Regions from separate parts of the Paenibacillus ilasis genome, predicted to be linked through region 2. Evidence: riboswitches for the same ligand, from Rfam matches in the RefSeq annotation. Region 2 holds a riboswitch; the other holds the start of a gene.
The links. A riboswitch is a leader RNA that binds a small molecule or an ion and turns the genes downstream of it on or off. The one in region 2 is predicted to bind cobalamin.
Positions count from the first base shown of each region.

Region 1: linked by a shared signal. The riboswitch ahead of ACETK5_RS23090 (ribonucleoside-diphosphate reductase subunit alpha) and the one ahead of ACETK5_RS01655 (helical backbone metal receptor) in region 2 are both predicted to bind cobalamin.

Region 1 is NZ_JBHDJG010000002.1:659,792-667,263, forward strand. Features, by position in the region: gene ACETK5_RS23090 (ribonucleoside-diphosphate reductase subunit alpha) at 581-2,914, opposite strand; cobalamin riboswitch at 3,110-3,343, opposite strand; gene ACETK5_RS23095 (MTH1187 family thiamine-binding protein) at 3,704-4,009, shown strand; tRNA gene ACETK5_RS23100 (tRNA-Thr) at 4,118-4,189, shown strand; gene ACETK5_RS23105 (GmrSD restriction endonuclease domain-containing protein) at 4,487-6,271, shown strand; gene ACETK5_RS23110 (hypothetical protein) at 6,410-6,571, shown strand.
Region 2 is NZ_JBHDJG010000001.1:303,485-310,956, forward strand. Features, by position in the region: gene cobD (threonine-phosphate decarboxylase CobD) at 1-69, shown strand, start outside; gene ACETK5_RS01640 (adenosylcobinamide amidohydrolase) at 137-871, shown strand; gene cbiB (adenosylcobinamide-phosphate synthase CbiB) at 868-1,845, shown strand; gene ACETK5_RS01650 (histidine phosphatase family protein) at 1,836-2,672, shown strand; cobalamin riboswitch at 2,825-3,027, shown strand; gene ACETK5_RS01655 (helical backbone metal receptor) at 3,284-4,288, shown strand; gene ACETK5_RS01660 (FecCD family ABC transporter permease) at 4,285-5,331, shown strand; gene ACETK5_RS01665 (ABC transporter ATP-binding protein) at 5,328-6,113, shown strand; gene cobT (nicotinate-nucleotide--dimethylbenzimidazole phosphoribosyltransferase) at 6,180-7,250, shown strand; gene cobU (bifunctional adenosylcobinamide kinase/adenosylcobinamide-phosphate guanylyltransferase) at 7,247-7,472, shown strand, end outside.

The DNA.
Region 1 (7,472 bases), on a different contig from region 2:
CGAAGGGAGAGCGATCCACGCAGGCAGTAACTTAACAAAACGCACGAAGTAGCTCAGTAGTCCCGCACCGCATGAGAAGCGATTCCCAAGGGGAGAGCGATCCCAGCAGGCAGCAGCTCAATTAAACGCACGAAGTAACACATGGTCCCTGCACCGCATGAGAAGCGATTCCCAAGGGGAGAGCGATCCCAGCAGGCAGAAGCTCAACCAAACGCACGAAGTAACACATGGTCCCTGCACCGCATGAGAAGCGATTCCCAAGGGGAGAGCGATCCCAGCAGACAGCAGCTCAATTAAACGCACGAAGTAACTGGTGGTCCTTGCACCGCATGAGGAGCGACTCCCAAGGGGAGAGCGATCCCAGCAGGCAGCAGCTCAATCAATCGCACGAAGTAACTCATTAGCCTCCGCACTACATTCCAGCGTTCCCGAAGGGAGAAAGCGCTCCTAGCCACCAGAGTAACGTAGAAGCGCCTCATTCACACCATGCACACCTTGCGGGTGTCCAGAGGGCAGAGCCCTTGGGGCCCTCCCTTGGAAGGGAGGGTTTGGGTGGGTTCGAAATTAGGTCTATCGAAAGTTAGCTAGCACAGCTTTCGCACTCTTCAATCGTCAGCGCACGGCTGCGTACATAGTACGTGGACTTGATGCCGGCTTTCCAGGCATGCAGGTGCAGCTCCAGGAATTCCGAAGCCCGGATATCAGGGCGGACATACAGGTTAAAGCTTTGCGCCTGGTCAACGTGACGCTGACGGGCGGCAGCCATTTTGATGGACCAATGCTGGTCGATCAAGAAAGCCGTTTTATAGTACCAGATCGTTTTTTCGGACAGATCCGGAGCCGGGTTAGCCACTTTATAGGTGGTTTTTTCTTCATAAGAAAGAAGTTCGTACAATGGATCGATGCTCGCCGTGGAACCTGCGATGATCGATGTGGAGCCGTTCGGTGCGATGGCAAACAGCCATGCGTTACGGACGCCGTTCGCTTGTACTTCTTGCTGCAATTCGCGCCACTGTTCGGTGGTTACGAACTTGCCCTCATGCTCGCCGTCGGTGTAACCGCGGAACGTGAAGTACTCGCCACTCTCCCAGTCGGAGCCTTTGAATTTCGGATAATAGCCTTTTTCCTTAGCCAGCTCCATGCTGGATTTAACGAGCAGGTAGTTGATGTGCTCATACAGGTTGTCATTATAGGCAACGGCTTCGTCGGATTCCCAGCGGATGCCTTCCAGCGCCAGCAAGTGGTGCAGACCGAAGGTGCCGAGACCGACCGCACGATATTGACTGTTGGTATATTGAGCTTGCAGAACTTCAATATTGTTAATGTCGATGACGTTATCCAGCATGCGAACCTGGATTGGAACGAGACGCTCCAGCACACCGGCAGGTACAGCACGAGCCAAGTGGATGGAGTTCAGGTTGCAGACAACGAAATCGCCAGGGATTTTGGAAATGACGATCCGGGTTTGGCCGTCTTTCGTAACCAGCTCCTCTTGTTCAACGACTGTCGGAGATTGGTTCTGCATGATCTCCGTGCACAGGTTGGAAGAGTAGATCATGCCATGCGCAGAGTTCGGGTTTGCACGGTTGACCGTGTCGCGGTAAAACATGTACGGTGTACCCGTTTCAAGCTGGGATTTCATGATGCGCTTCATAATGTCGATGGCTTGTACCGTAATGCGCGGCAGCAGCGGGTTCGCCACGGCTTCAGCATACTTTTGACGGAATTCGCCTTCGCCTTGACCTTGATCATAGAAGTCTTCCAAGCCCAGCGGACGGCCGTTCTCGTCTTTCCAGCCCATGATTTTCTTCACTTCATGCGGACAGAACAGGCTCCACTCTTCACGTGCTTCTACAGCCTCCATGAACAGGTCAGGCAGACATACGCCGTGGAACACGTCATGTGCTCTCATGCGCTCGTCACCGTTGTTCAACTTCAGATCGAGGAAGGACAGGATGTCTTTGTGGAACACATCCAGGTAAACGGCGATGGCGCCTTTACGAGTTCCCAATTGGTCAACGCTAACAGCGGTGTTGTTCAACTGGCGAATCCAAGGGATAACGCCGGAGCTGGTGTTCTTGTGACCGCGGATGTCAGAGCCGCGTGCACGGACTTTACCGAGGTAGACCCCGATGCCGCCGCCCATTTTGCTGAGACGGGCAATATCCGTGTTGGAATCGAAGATTCCTTCCAGGGAGTCGTCCACGGTATCGATGAAGCAGCTGGAAAGCTGGCCGGCTACTTTTTTGCCTGCATTAGACATGGTCGGCGTAGCAGCCGTCATGTACAGGTTGCTCATGGCCCAGTAGGCTTCTTTGACAAGGTCAAGACGCTTGTCGGCAGGCTCGTTGTGCATGAGGAACATCGCGATGACCATATAGCGTTCTTGCGGAAGTTCCATGACGCGACCGTCAAAGTCGTTTGCCAGGTAACGCTCAGCCAGCGTCAACAGACCGATGTAATCAAACAGCAGATCGCGGCTTGGATCGATGCATTCGCCGAGCTCTTCGATTTGTTCTTTGGTGTAGCTGGTCAGAAGATCCTCGCGATAGATGCCTTTCTGTACAAGCTCCGTAATGAGCGGGTAGAAGGCACCGTACGGTTCCTCCGGATAGGCTTTGTATCGGCGGTTGGTGGCCGCTTTTTTATATAAAGAGGTCAGAAACGAACGCGCAGCTGCAAACTTCCAATTCGGTTCTTCCTTGGTTACAAGCTCAAGGGCGGACATCGTGAAGGCGCTGCTGATTTCTTCGCCGGTAACTTGCTCACCGCGCAATTTGGCATTGACGCCGCGAAGCAGACGCTCCTTATCGAGCATGTCCAATCCTTTTAGAGTCCGGTCGGCATAGACGGAGAGACGAATTTCATCAAAGGCGAGCTGACGGTTGTTCGGTTTAACTACGAGCTGGGGCATGAATAAATTCCTCGCTTTCTTCGGGGGAAATATGAAAAAGGACATCAAAAAAACATTTTCTAAAACCCGCGGGCAGGCTTGAAAATGTCCGTGCGCTGTGATTCGAAAATGACGTTTGCCATAAGCTCGTGAACGGGCAAGATGTTATGTACAGACGCAAGTTTAACGAACACTTACCTAAAACCCCGTAGGTTGGTGTCTATCTGTATATAGGCAGGTCTCCTGACTTGGGCTTTTTCCCTCGACATTCCCTTCCCCGGGACCTTGCTCCGGTTCCTCGGTGGCATATGTCGTATGGGGATGGCTGATGGTTCATAAACAGCCTAAGAGCCCTTACAGTGGCGGGACCGTGATGGATTTACACCATGCTTCCCTATTAAGCCGGACTGCCTTATAGGTTGATCCGGCACCTACATACACTATATTTGGTTGTTGTTAATCTAATTTAACCCAATATATTGTGTTTGTAAACCATATTCTTAAAATTGAACGCAAAAAGAATTATAGCAAACGAGCGGTCATTGTGCCAGTTAAGAAACTGCCAAAAGGCCATAACATTTCCTGAATTGTGACCAAATGCGACCTTTTCTGCGCTGATACCACGTATATTATCGTTTTGACAAAATAAGATGTATTCGTATGGACGAGACGAGGAAGGAACACCATATCTTGTGTGAAGTTAAGACTGACGGACTTTGATATGAAGGGCTAGAATTGATATGATAACTGTATCCGGAAGTTTAAAGCATTCCATAACAGATGAGATGGGAACGAGGGAGGTTTTAAAAGATGGCTATAGCGGAGGTAACGGTGATTCCGATCGGAACCGCAACAACGAGTTTGAGCTCTTATGTTGCCGAGATGCAGCGTATATTGAAACAGCAGGATGGAATATCCTATGAGCTGACTTCGATGAGTACTATCATCGAGGGAGAGCTCAGCATGATCTGGCGGGCAATTGAGGCTTTGCATGAAGCGCCTTTTCTGTCCGGTGCCCAGCGCGTATCGACTTCCGTGAAGATCGACGACCGCAGGGACCAAGTTTCCTCGAGCAAACAGAAGATCCAGTCCGTGCAGGAGAAGTTAGGCGGGTAATGCCGCCATTTTCGGAGGATATTTCCGTAAGAATAGGGCTTGCATTTTGTTGCTGAAGTATTATAATAATTTTTGTTGTTTCGTGAGGAATAACATCGAACCACATTTGCTGGTGTAGCTCAGGGGTAGAGCAACGCACTCGTAATGCGTAGGTCGGGGGTTCAATTCCCTTCACCAGCATCTTCATAAAGTCAATCATGGCGCGGCTTTCCGAGTTTTCGGAATCGCGCCATTTTTGTTATTTATTCCGTTCTTCTACCATTTTTCTACCCTTTAGTCTGATGAAGTGTTGTTTTCACCGTCGGTAGGATCACTTTTGTTCTCGATCAAAGCGTCAAATTCCTTGCCGAGTATAGAATCGCCGATATTTTCAGTACTGCTTCCCGTAAGACTTAACTTTAACCACACTCATGTACAATAATGATTTGATATATTATCATTACCATTATAATACTCCTAAGTAAAGGAATGAGACTGGTGGAAAAAAAGAATCTCCCCTCTACGCAACGTGAATTATCCATTCGAAGTGAGACTATTCAACGGCTCTACAACTTTTATCAAAATGAGCTATTTATAGTTAATAGAAGATATCAACGAAAACTAATATGGACCATTGATGAAAAAAGAAAGTTTATTGATTCTATAATAAAAGGGTATCCAGTTCCTTTGTTACTCCTTGCTGATTCGGTTTATGATCAAATTTCAGTTTTTGAAATTATTGATGGAATGCAAAGGTTAAATGCAATTATGTCCTTCATTGAGGGGGAATTCGATTACGAAAATAAGTACTTTGATCTTGAGACAATGGTTGAATCGAAATCTCTTCTTGATAAAGGCATGTTGAAGCAAAAGGAACCAATACTTGAAAGAGATGTATGTGAAGCATTAGCAAGTTATGTTTTGCCGTTATCAGTATATTCATTTAACGATGAGAGTAAAGTGGACGAAATCTTTATACGAATAAATAGTTATGGGAAACATTTGTCCAGACAAGAATTGAGATCAGCAGGTACTCTTGGTATTTTCAATGATCTAGTACGCAGGATAGCGGCTGAAATAAGAACGGATGTTTCATCAGGAAACATACTTAATTTAAATAAAATGAAAGAAATAAGTATCACTAGCACTGGCTTGGATTACGGAATACCAGTAGAGGATATCTTTTGGGTAAATAACAACGTTCTAACTAAAGAGATGGTAAGGGAAGCACGTGATGAGGAACTGATCTCTGATATTTTAGCTGCAATGGCCTTTCCCGATGTTCCACCGTCTAGTTCGGTAATTTCTGATCAATACTACGGGTTAAAGGAGGGGGAAAGATCTTTTGAATTGGAATTGCAGTTGAGAAAATTTGGAACTGATAAGTTGGAAGAACAATTTATTAATATTTATGATGAGATAAGAGCCGTTCTTCGCATAAGTTCTACTACATTTAGGGAATTAGTTTTTGGTGATCCCGCACAAAGATTACCAAGATATTTCCAAGTGATTTTTTTAGCTTTTCATAAATTATTAATAAAAGAGAACAAACAAATAGTAAGTTATACTGAATTAGAACGGAAACTAGATGGCATTGCATCGCATATATCAATACCAGAGGGTGGAAACTGGAGTGCTTCAAACAAAAATGACAATATAAATGCAATTGCTGGTATTTTACAAAGTTGTTTTAAAGATCGTGACACAACTAATCCAACTAGTCATAAGTGGATTACTGAATTTGAGTCCTTGTTAATGCAATCCAAGACAGAACAGACTCTTTATGATTTTAAACAGGGTTTTACAATATTAGATGGTTCTAATATATTTGATGAAGTTAGTTTCTCGAAAATAATGAAAACACTAACTGCAATGGCTAATAACGGTCGTCGTGTTACGGGATATGTTTGTGTAGGTGTCTCTGATAAAATTTCTGACGGTCAGAGAGTAAAGGAAATTTATGGTGTTGAGCCTATGAATTATAGGGGCTTCAGCATTACTGGTATTGGACATGAAGCGAAACTTCTAAGAAAAGATCTTGACTCTTTTTTTAGATGGATCACTCAAGAAATAAAAAAACAGCCCATTACTGAAGAAGCTAAGGATATTATAATGCGTAATGTTCGGGTGATAAATTATTTTGATAAAGATATCATTATTTTTACCGTGCATTCAGGCCAAACAGCAATGATTTATGGCGGTAAGTATTACTCCCGTCATGGGGCCAATGTGGCCGAAGTTCAAGCTATCGATTATCCTAAATTTTTTAATAGATTTAATTAGTTTGGAATATGACCTATATGTGACCGATTTTTGGCCGTACTGTGACCGATCATTGGACATTCCTTGATTTTAATAAACGATGGATTGCTTTAAATCCATCGTTTTGTTATATCAAATTTAGATAAGGTGTTGATCTATATGGCTAACAATAATGATGATATTTTACGACTTATAAATGACCAAAAAGATCAAATTGTAAAGCTAGCAGATAGAGTTCAAAGACTTGAGATGCTTGTGAACAAATTGGGGCTTTTAGCAAAATTTCCAACCCAGTATATTCCTATTATGACTTCATCGTAATGGGTTAACTCCTCGTCCGCAGTTGAAAAAATTTCACTGCTATTTTCCTTGCTATCTCAGAAATTTAAAAATCAAGAGATTGATCCTAAATTCAAAAAATGTAATGATTACCCCACCGAATTCTTATTTGTGGATGAAGAAATCAAGTTTATCGACGTCAGCAGGGCAATAAGAGGTATCATTTTTTCGGATACCGTTAATGAAGTTGGTGACGATGATTTATACTCATTTGAATTAATCAAAGTTATGTTTGGGCAGCGACTACACGTGGAAGTTTGCGCTTACCTGATGTCCAAAACTGGAATAAAAAATGAATGGAATTAGGAATAGTATACTAAGAAGTCGAAAAAAGTGAGCAAAAACAAGATTTGTCTGGCTGAGACTGTCAAATTGCCACTAAAATCAAAAATGATCCTTTTGACATTAAATTACGGGTCTCAGTAAAATGGTCTTGTTCTTCCTCTCTAGTTACTAAGTACAAATGCTTTTAAAGCAAAGAGCGCAGCGTTTTGCAGCGGCCGGCACGGTCTCCATTCTTTCAAAAGCGTAATGTGAATGTCAAAAATCGTAATAAAATCACAGAAATGCGTACATAAATCGAAAGCAGTCGTTCCTTTCTGGAACGGCTTTTTTATTCCTCGAAGGAGTGTGATGATATATGAAATGGATTGAATGGTTGGTTGAAGTGACAGCGGGTACCTCACCACGAAATCGGGAGGAACGACGACATGGCCGGAAACGTAATAGGCTGAAGCGACCACAATATAAGCCGAGAGAGCCGAGTAAATGTAAAGGTGTCTTTGGGATGAGTGGACCGGTACAAAGCAGTTCTGCAGTAGACGCCCATGCGTAAAGAAGGGGAATCCTTCCTAATGTCGAAATTTGTTTTATTGAAGATATA
Region 2 (7,472 bases):
GATAACGACAGGCTGCTTGCCATTATGGCGGAGGTTTTTGGGATTTGTTCTGAAGAAGAAGCAACCTAGGATATCAAGCGGCAAATGAGTTTGGGATCAGGCGGATTTAGATCATAGAGAGCAGGGAGAGAGAAGCATGGCCGTACCTTTTCTGAAAGGCAAGAATCACTTATATCGTTCGAATGCGTGGCAAGGAGCGGTGGTGTCCCTCGAATCGGAGCAGGAACAGCCGCATATCCGCATATCGCTTCCGGAGCCGGCTGCGTTTATTAGCAGCGCCATATATGGCGGCGGATTCGTGCGTTTGGATCATATCGTGAACCGTTATGTGGACCGGCATTATGATTGCAGCGACCCCGTGAACGATATGTTTAACTTTATGGGTGCTCACGGTTATCCGGCTGAATCCACAGCTGGATTGATGACGGCGGTAAACCTGAAATATGCCTCCATCCGGGAAGAGCGGAGTGAACAAGTTTCCATCCTTTGCTGCACCACCGCCGGCGTGGGCAATGCAGCCCGTGCCGGGTCGAGTCGAACGACCTTTGCGGCTTACCAGCCGGGCACGATTAATATTATGCTGCTGATCGACGGGATGATGACGCCGGCATGCATGCTGAACGCCGTGTTGACCGCGACGGAAGCGAAGGCCGCCGCGCTGCATGACCTGGGCGTGAAAGATCATGAAACCGGAGCCGTCGCGACCGGGACGACAACGGACGCCATGGTCCTTGGGGTCAGCGGCAATACAGCCTATGGCGTAAATCACCATTATGCCGGAACCGCAACCGATCTGGGCGGCATGATCGGCCGCCTTGTCTACGAGAGTGTTACGGAAAGCATTGCCGCCGAAAGAGAGGACCGGATATGACCGTCGTGTGGGTCATTTGGGCTGCGGTCGTGTTGGACCTGCTGATCGGAGATCCGAGATGGCTCCCCCATCCCGTCATTGGCATGGGGAAAGCCATCCGCCGGGTTGAAGGCTGGATTCGCCATTGGGCGACTTCCGCTCAGAGCCTGAAGCGGGCGGGGATACTGCTGCCGGTGATCGTGGCCGGCGGCTCCTTCGTGCTGGCGTGGCTGCTGCTGGAGCTGTGCGCGGCGATTCATCCTTGGCTTGCGTGGGGGGTGGAGATCGTGCTTATTGCGACTACGATTGCCATCAAGGGGCTGCGAGAGGCAGGATTGGAGGTCTACGGCCATCTTCGCTCCGGCCATATCGCGGAGGCCCGGCGCGCGCTCAGCATGGTTGTCGGGAGAGACACCGGCCATCTGGATGAGCCGGAGATTGTGCGGGGAACGGTGGAGACGGTTGCGGAGAATATCGTGGATGCGGTGATCGCTCCGCTGTTTTTTGCCCTGATCGGGGGAGCGCCGCTGGCGATGGCCTATCGGGCCGTAAACACGCTCGACTCCATGGTCGGTTATAAAAACGAGAAATACCAGCATATCGGCTGGGCATCCGCAAGGCTGGACGATATGGCCAATTGGATACCGGCACGCCTGACCGCAGGGCTGTTGACCATGGTAGCTGCGATGTTTTCGCTGCAATGGAAAAAAGCGATCAAGATGGTCAGAAGAGATGCGCGAAAGCACCCCAGTCCGAACAGCGGCTTCCCGGAATCGGCCGTTGCCGGTGCTCTGGGCATTCGTCTGGGAGGCGAGAATTCCTATCAGGGTATCATCTCGTTCCGGGCTTACATGGGGGATGCTGATCGCCCGCTTGAAGCGGAGGATATCCGGGTGACCAACCGTTTGCTGCTGGGCGTATCGGTTTTGTTTACGTTACTGGGTACCGTGGTGCTCGGACTTGTTGCCGCATCAGGAGGAAGGTTATGGATATGAGGATCACGCTGCATCTGGTCCGTCATGGCCGCACGCTGTGGAACGAGGAGCGCCGTTATCTCGGTCACGAGGATCAAGGGATTCTGAGGGAAGGCAGACAGCAGCTCCTCCCGCTGCGGGAAAGGTTTTTTACCGGGCAGTTTGTCCGGATCTATTGCAGTGATCTCCTTCGATGCAGGCAGACGCTGAATGTTATCCTATCGGATTCAACAATGGCTGCTATTCCTGATGATGAAGCTTTGGGCAGGTTTATACCGGGTGTCGAGTATGATCCGCGCCTGCGCGAGCTTGACTTCGGGGATTGGGAAGGGAACACCTACGAGGATTTGAAGTCGGATACCTCTTATCGGCGCTGGATTGATAACCCTGCAGAAGTTACGCCGCCGAATGGGGAGAGCTGGGAAGCGTTCCGTTCCCGGGTTCAGGCATTTTTGACCGGATTGTCTTTGGATTTGAAGGAACTGTTGCATGTGGAGGAAGATCCGGATACCCTTGTGCAGGCAGAGGCAGAGGCAGAGGCAGAGGCAGAGGCAGAGGCAGAGGCAGAGGCAGAGGCAGAGGCAGAGGCAGAGGCAGAGGCAGAGGCAGAGGCAGAGGCAGAGGCAGAGGCAGAGGCAGAGGCAGAGGCTGCTGGCTACGGCCTGGGAACACAGAGAGAGGGGCTTGATGTGCTTGTGGTCACCCATGGGGGCGTTATCCGGCAGATCGCCGCAGCCACCCTTCCGCATACGGAATTCTGGGGGACGCAGGTATCGCCGGGCGAGGAGCTCAAGCTGCAATTGACATGGGATGGAGAACGCTGGCAAGGCGTACGGGTAAGCGAATAAATGAAATCGTATGATATCGGTGCGGAATGGGCGATAACGGGATGAATCCGTATCCTGACGCATTTGAAACGACCGAAACTTTCGGTTGTAAGAGGAGGGTTTATCGCCTATAATCTTGGGCAGAGAAACCATGCTTGGCCTATCATACATAAATTCATATTATTTGCGAGGGTCCCGGACAGAAGGCGTTATTGTCTTTCTGCCGGGTTAATAGGGAAGCCGGTGCAAGTCCGGCACGGTCCCGCCACTGTGAAGCAGGGACTTCTCCATATGCCACTGAGCCATAGCGCTTGGGAAGGCGGAGAAGTCGTTACAGCCTGCAAGTCAGGAGACCTGCCCTCGGCGAATGAATGACGGTCCTTCGAGGAGAGGATTACGTTTGCCGAACCCATGCAGCATGTATGGGCGGAAGTTTAAGGCGCTATCTGTGAACGGTTATCCAGATGTCCTTATGTTAAAACGTAATCCCTGAGTCCTTGTTTACGAGGAGTCAGGGATTTTTGCTTCTTTTGGAGTATGACGATTGATGTTTTTCTCCCGGTAAGGATCAGTTGAAGGAATGTAGACTTGCAGCGCCAGGTTCTCAATTATGTATAGGGGGATTTCAAGAGATGAAAGCATTAAACAAAACATGGTCCGTACTTCTGGTAGCCATACTGATGGCCCTGGCCTTGGTCGGCTGTGGAGGCGAAGAAGCGGCGCCGAAGGATACAACGCCGCCTGCACAGCAGGAAGAGCAGAATAACGAAGCGCCGGCAAATTCCGGCGAAGAGCTTAAAACGGCGTATCCGCTGACCGTTAAGGATTCAACCGGGGTTGAAATGACGTTTGAGAAAGCTCCGGCCAAAGTTGCATCCCTGACACCGTCCGAGACGGAAAAACTGTTCGCCTTGGGCCTGGATGAGGAAATCGTTGGCGTGTCCGATAATGACGATTATCCGGAAGCGGCCAAATCCAAGCCTAAATTGGGCGGGTTTCAAGTGAATGAAGAGGCTATTATTGCAGCCGATGCCGATGTGGTATTTGCCGCTTCGATGAATGCCCAGAATGCCGAGAAATTGCGTGAGCTTGGCGTTACCCTGTTCGTCAATGATCCGAAAACCATTGATGCCGTGATGGAGAACATCGAACTGATCGGGCAAATTACCGACCGTCAAGCGGAGGCGAAAGCGGTCGTGGATCAGATGAAGCAGGAATTGGCTACCGTTACGGAAGCCGTGAAAGCCGTGAAGGATGAAGACAAGAAGAAAGTATACGTAGAATTCTCTCCGGGATGGACTGTCGGCAAGGGCGAGTTTATGGATGAGATCATCACCTTAGCTGGCGGCGTCAACGCAGCCGGCGATGCGGAAGGCTGGTTCGAAATCAGCGAGGAAAATATTATCGCTGCGAACCCCGATGTCATTTTGTACACGGACGATGTGGTAGATGAAGCAACCAAGAAAACATTGGATCAGCTGATTAAGGAGCGCGGCGGCTGGGATGAGATCGATGCCATCAAGAATGATCAGGTCATTTCCGTGGATGCGAACCTGCTGAGCCGTCCGGGTCCCCGTGTGACGCAAGGGTTGATTGAAGTGGCGAAGGCCGTTTATCCGGAACTGATGAATCCATGAGTAAAAAACTTGCAGGATTCGGTGCGGCCGGCATACTCCTATTACTGTTAACCTTGGTTGTCAGTCTCGGAATCGGCTCCGTGCACCTGCCTGTGAGAGAGATTGGGGCGATGCTGCTGCACAGGCTGCCGGGAATCGGCGATTCCATCGTTCCGGGCTGGGAAGCTTCCTCCGAGCAAATCCTCATGAAGGTGAGATTGCCGCGGATCCTGCTTGGGATGCTCGTTGGAGCCTCCCTGGCGGTGGCCGGAGCCGCCTTTCAAGGCGTACTTCGCAATCCGCTGGCGGATCCGTTTACGCTCGGTGTATCCTCGGGTGCTGCGCTTGGTGCAGCATCCCTGATTTTTTTCGGGATGGAATACTCCTTTGCCGGAGGTTACACGCTGCCGCTGGTAGCGTTTATGACCGGAGCAGGCACCTTATGGGCCGTTCTGCTGTTGGCAAGGGATCAAGGAAAACTGCCGATCCACGGGCTCATTCTGTCCGGTGTGGTGATGCAGTCGTTTCTGGGCGCCGTCGTTTCCTTTTTGACGGTCATGTCCAAAGATACGGTAAACCAGATCCTGTACTGGACGATGGGGAGCCTGAGCATGCGTGGATGGTCGTATACGGCCATCCTTTTCCCGTATTTTATCGCAGGATTTATATACTTATGGAGCAGGTCCCGAGAGCTTAATATTTTGTCGCTGGGGGAACGGCAGGCCGCCCATATGGGCTTGAATGTGGATCGGCTGAAGACCAGCGTGCTCATCGTGGCTACCCTGCTTGCCGCCGCAGCCGTGTCGGTCTCCGGCGTGATTGGATTCGTGGGACTTGTGGTACCGCATATGATCCGGCTGATCACCGGCTCCGATTATCGCGTCATTGTTCCACTGTCGGCTCTGGGCGGCGCGATGTTCATGGTCTGGTGCGATACGGCGGCACGGTCCGTGCTGGCACCAACGGAAATACCGCTCGGTGTGGTTACGGCATTCATAGGCGCTCCATTCTTTGCGTATTTGCTATACCGGAACAAAAAACGGCGCAGGGAGGGTTTATCATGATTACAGCTCAAGGACTTGGCAAAGCCTATGGCAAGGTGCCGATTCTTGAAGGCGTGGACCTTCATATTGCCGAAGGGGAATGGTGGGGAATCATCGGTCCGAACGGAAGCGGTAAGTCTACCTTGATGCAGCTGTTATCCGGTGTGGAGAGTCCTACGAAAGGAATCGTGACGCTTCGGGGGAAGGCGCTTGGACACTATAATCGAAAGGCACTGGCCCGGATCGTGGCGGTGCTTCAGCAGGAAGGGCTTGATCCTACCGATTTTACCGTCCGGGAAGTGCTGGAGATGGGAAGATTCCCATTCCTGAACTGGCTTGGCCGTGAAGAAAAGGATGCAGCACCGCTCATTGAGGCCGTTATCCGAAAGCTGGATCTGCATGGACTGGAGGAACGGCGGCTTACCGAGTTAAGCGGCGGTCAACGCCAGCGTGTAGCACTTGGCAAGGTAATGGTCCAGGAGCCTTCGCTGCTGATGCTGGATGAACCGACGACCTATCTGGATATCCGCTATCAGCTACAATTCATGGATATGGTGGCGGAGTGGCGGAACTCGTCCGGGATTACGGTGATCAGCGTACTGCATGATCTGAATCTGGCAGCTCAATTTTGCGACAAACTGCTGGTGCTTGATCAGGGAAAGATCGCGGGGGTTGGCAAGCCGGAGGAAGTTTTGACAGCGGCGTATATACGCCAAATCTTTCGGGTGGAGCCCTCGATTGTCGCCCATCCCGAGAATGGTGCTCCGCAGGTGCTGTTAACGGCGAATAGCACGTGGTCCTGACCGATGTTGCCGCATGTTCCGCTGGGGATGTAAGATTTAGGAACAAGATATGAGGAGGTCGTTTCATTGACGGATACAATCGTGAATCGTTTAAATCGCATCATGGCAAACATTAAACCGCTGAGCGTGGAGGTGCAGAACGAAACAGCCGCTTATTTGGATACGCTGACGAAGCCTCCGGGCAGTCTGGGCAAGCTGGAGTCGCTAGCGATCCAATTAGCGGGGATCACAAGGAATATGAAGCCGTCGTTCACCCAAAAATCCGTCGTTGTCATGGCTGGTGATCATGGAGTCTGTGAAGAAGGAGTCAGCGCATTTCCGGCTGAGGTAACGCCCCAGATGGTCATGAACTTCCTGAATGGCGGAGCGGCTGTGAATGTGCTGGCCCGTCAGGCGGGGGCAAACGTGCATTGTGTGGACATCGGTGTTGCGATCGAGCTGAACCATGAGAAGCTGATGTCGCGGAATGTCGGCAGAGGAACCGCCAATATGGCCAAAGGGCCCGCGATGACAAAGGAAGCGGCACTGCAGTCCATTGTAACCGGTGCTGAGGTAGCCGCCGAGTTGGTATCGCAAGGAACGCAAATGTTCGTGACCGGGGAGATGGGCATTGGGAACACGACACCGAGTGCGGCGATCTTCTCCGTTCTGTCCGGCAAACAGCCATCTGAAGTCGTGGGCAGGGGAACCGGCGTAACCGATGAACGGCTGCTACATAAGATTCGAGTTGTGGAACAGGCTATACAAGTTAATCGACCTCATGCCGATGATCCCCTCGACGTGCTTGCCAAAGTTGGAGGTTATGAAATCGGCGGGTTGGCTGGACTGATTCTGGGTGCGGCTGCCCATGGCTGTCCCGTTATCATTGACGGCTTCATATCCAGTGCGGCGGCGCTGGTTGCCAAATGCATCTGTCCGGACGCCCTCTCCTATATGATTGCCTCTCATGTTTCGCATGAACAGGCCCATGTTCTTCTGTTGAAAGAGCTGGGGCTGCATCCGATGCTGCAAATGGACATGCGTCTTGGCGAGGGTACAGGCGGAGTACTGTGCCTGCATCTGGTCGAGGCGGCGTGCCGGATCATGAATGAGATGGCGACGTTTGAGAGCGCCGGAATCAGCGGAGGGGCCATATGAGCCATCGTGGTAGCGTGTTGGTAACGGGTGGGGCCAGAAGCGGGAAGAGCTCATTCGCGGAGAAGCTGTGCATGAAGCGCTCGGAGTCCGGAACGTACGTGGCGACTGCGCAAGCCTATGACGATGAGATGAGGGAGCGGATCCGAATTCATCAAGACCGTCGGCATGATTCCGCCTACGGTTGGGAGACGGTCGAGGAGCCTGTCGCCCTGCCGGAACTGC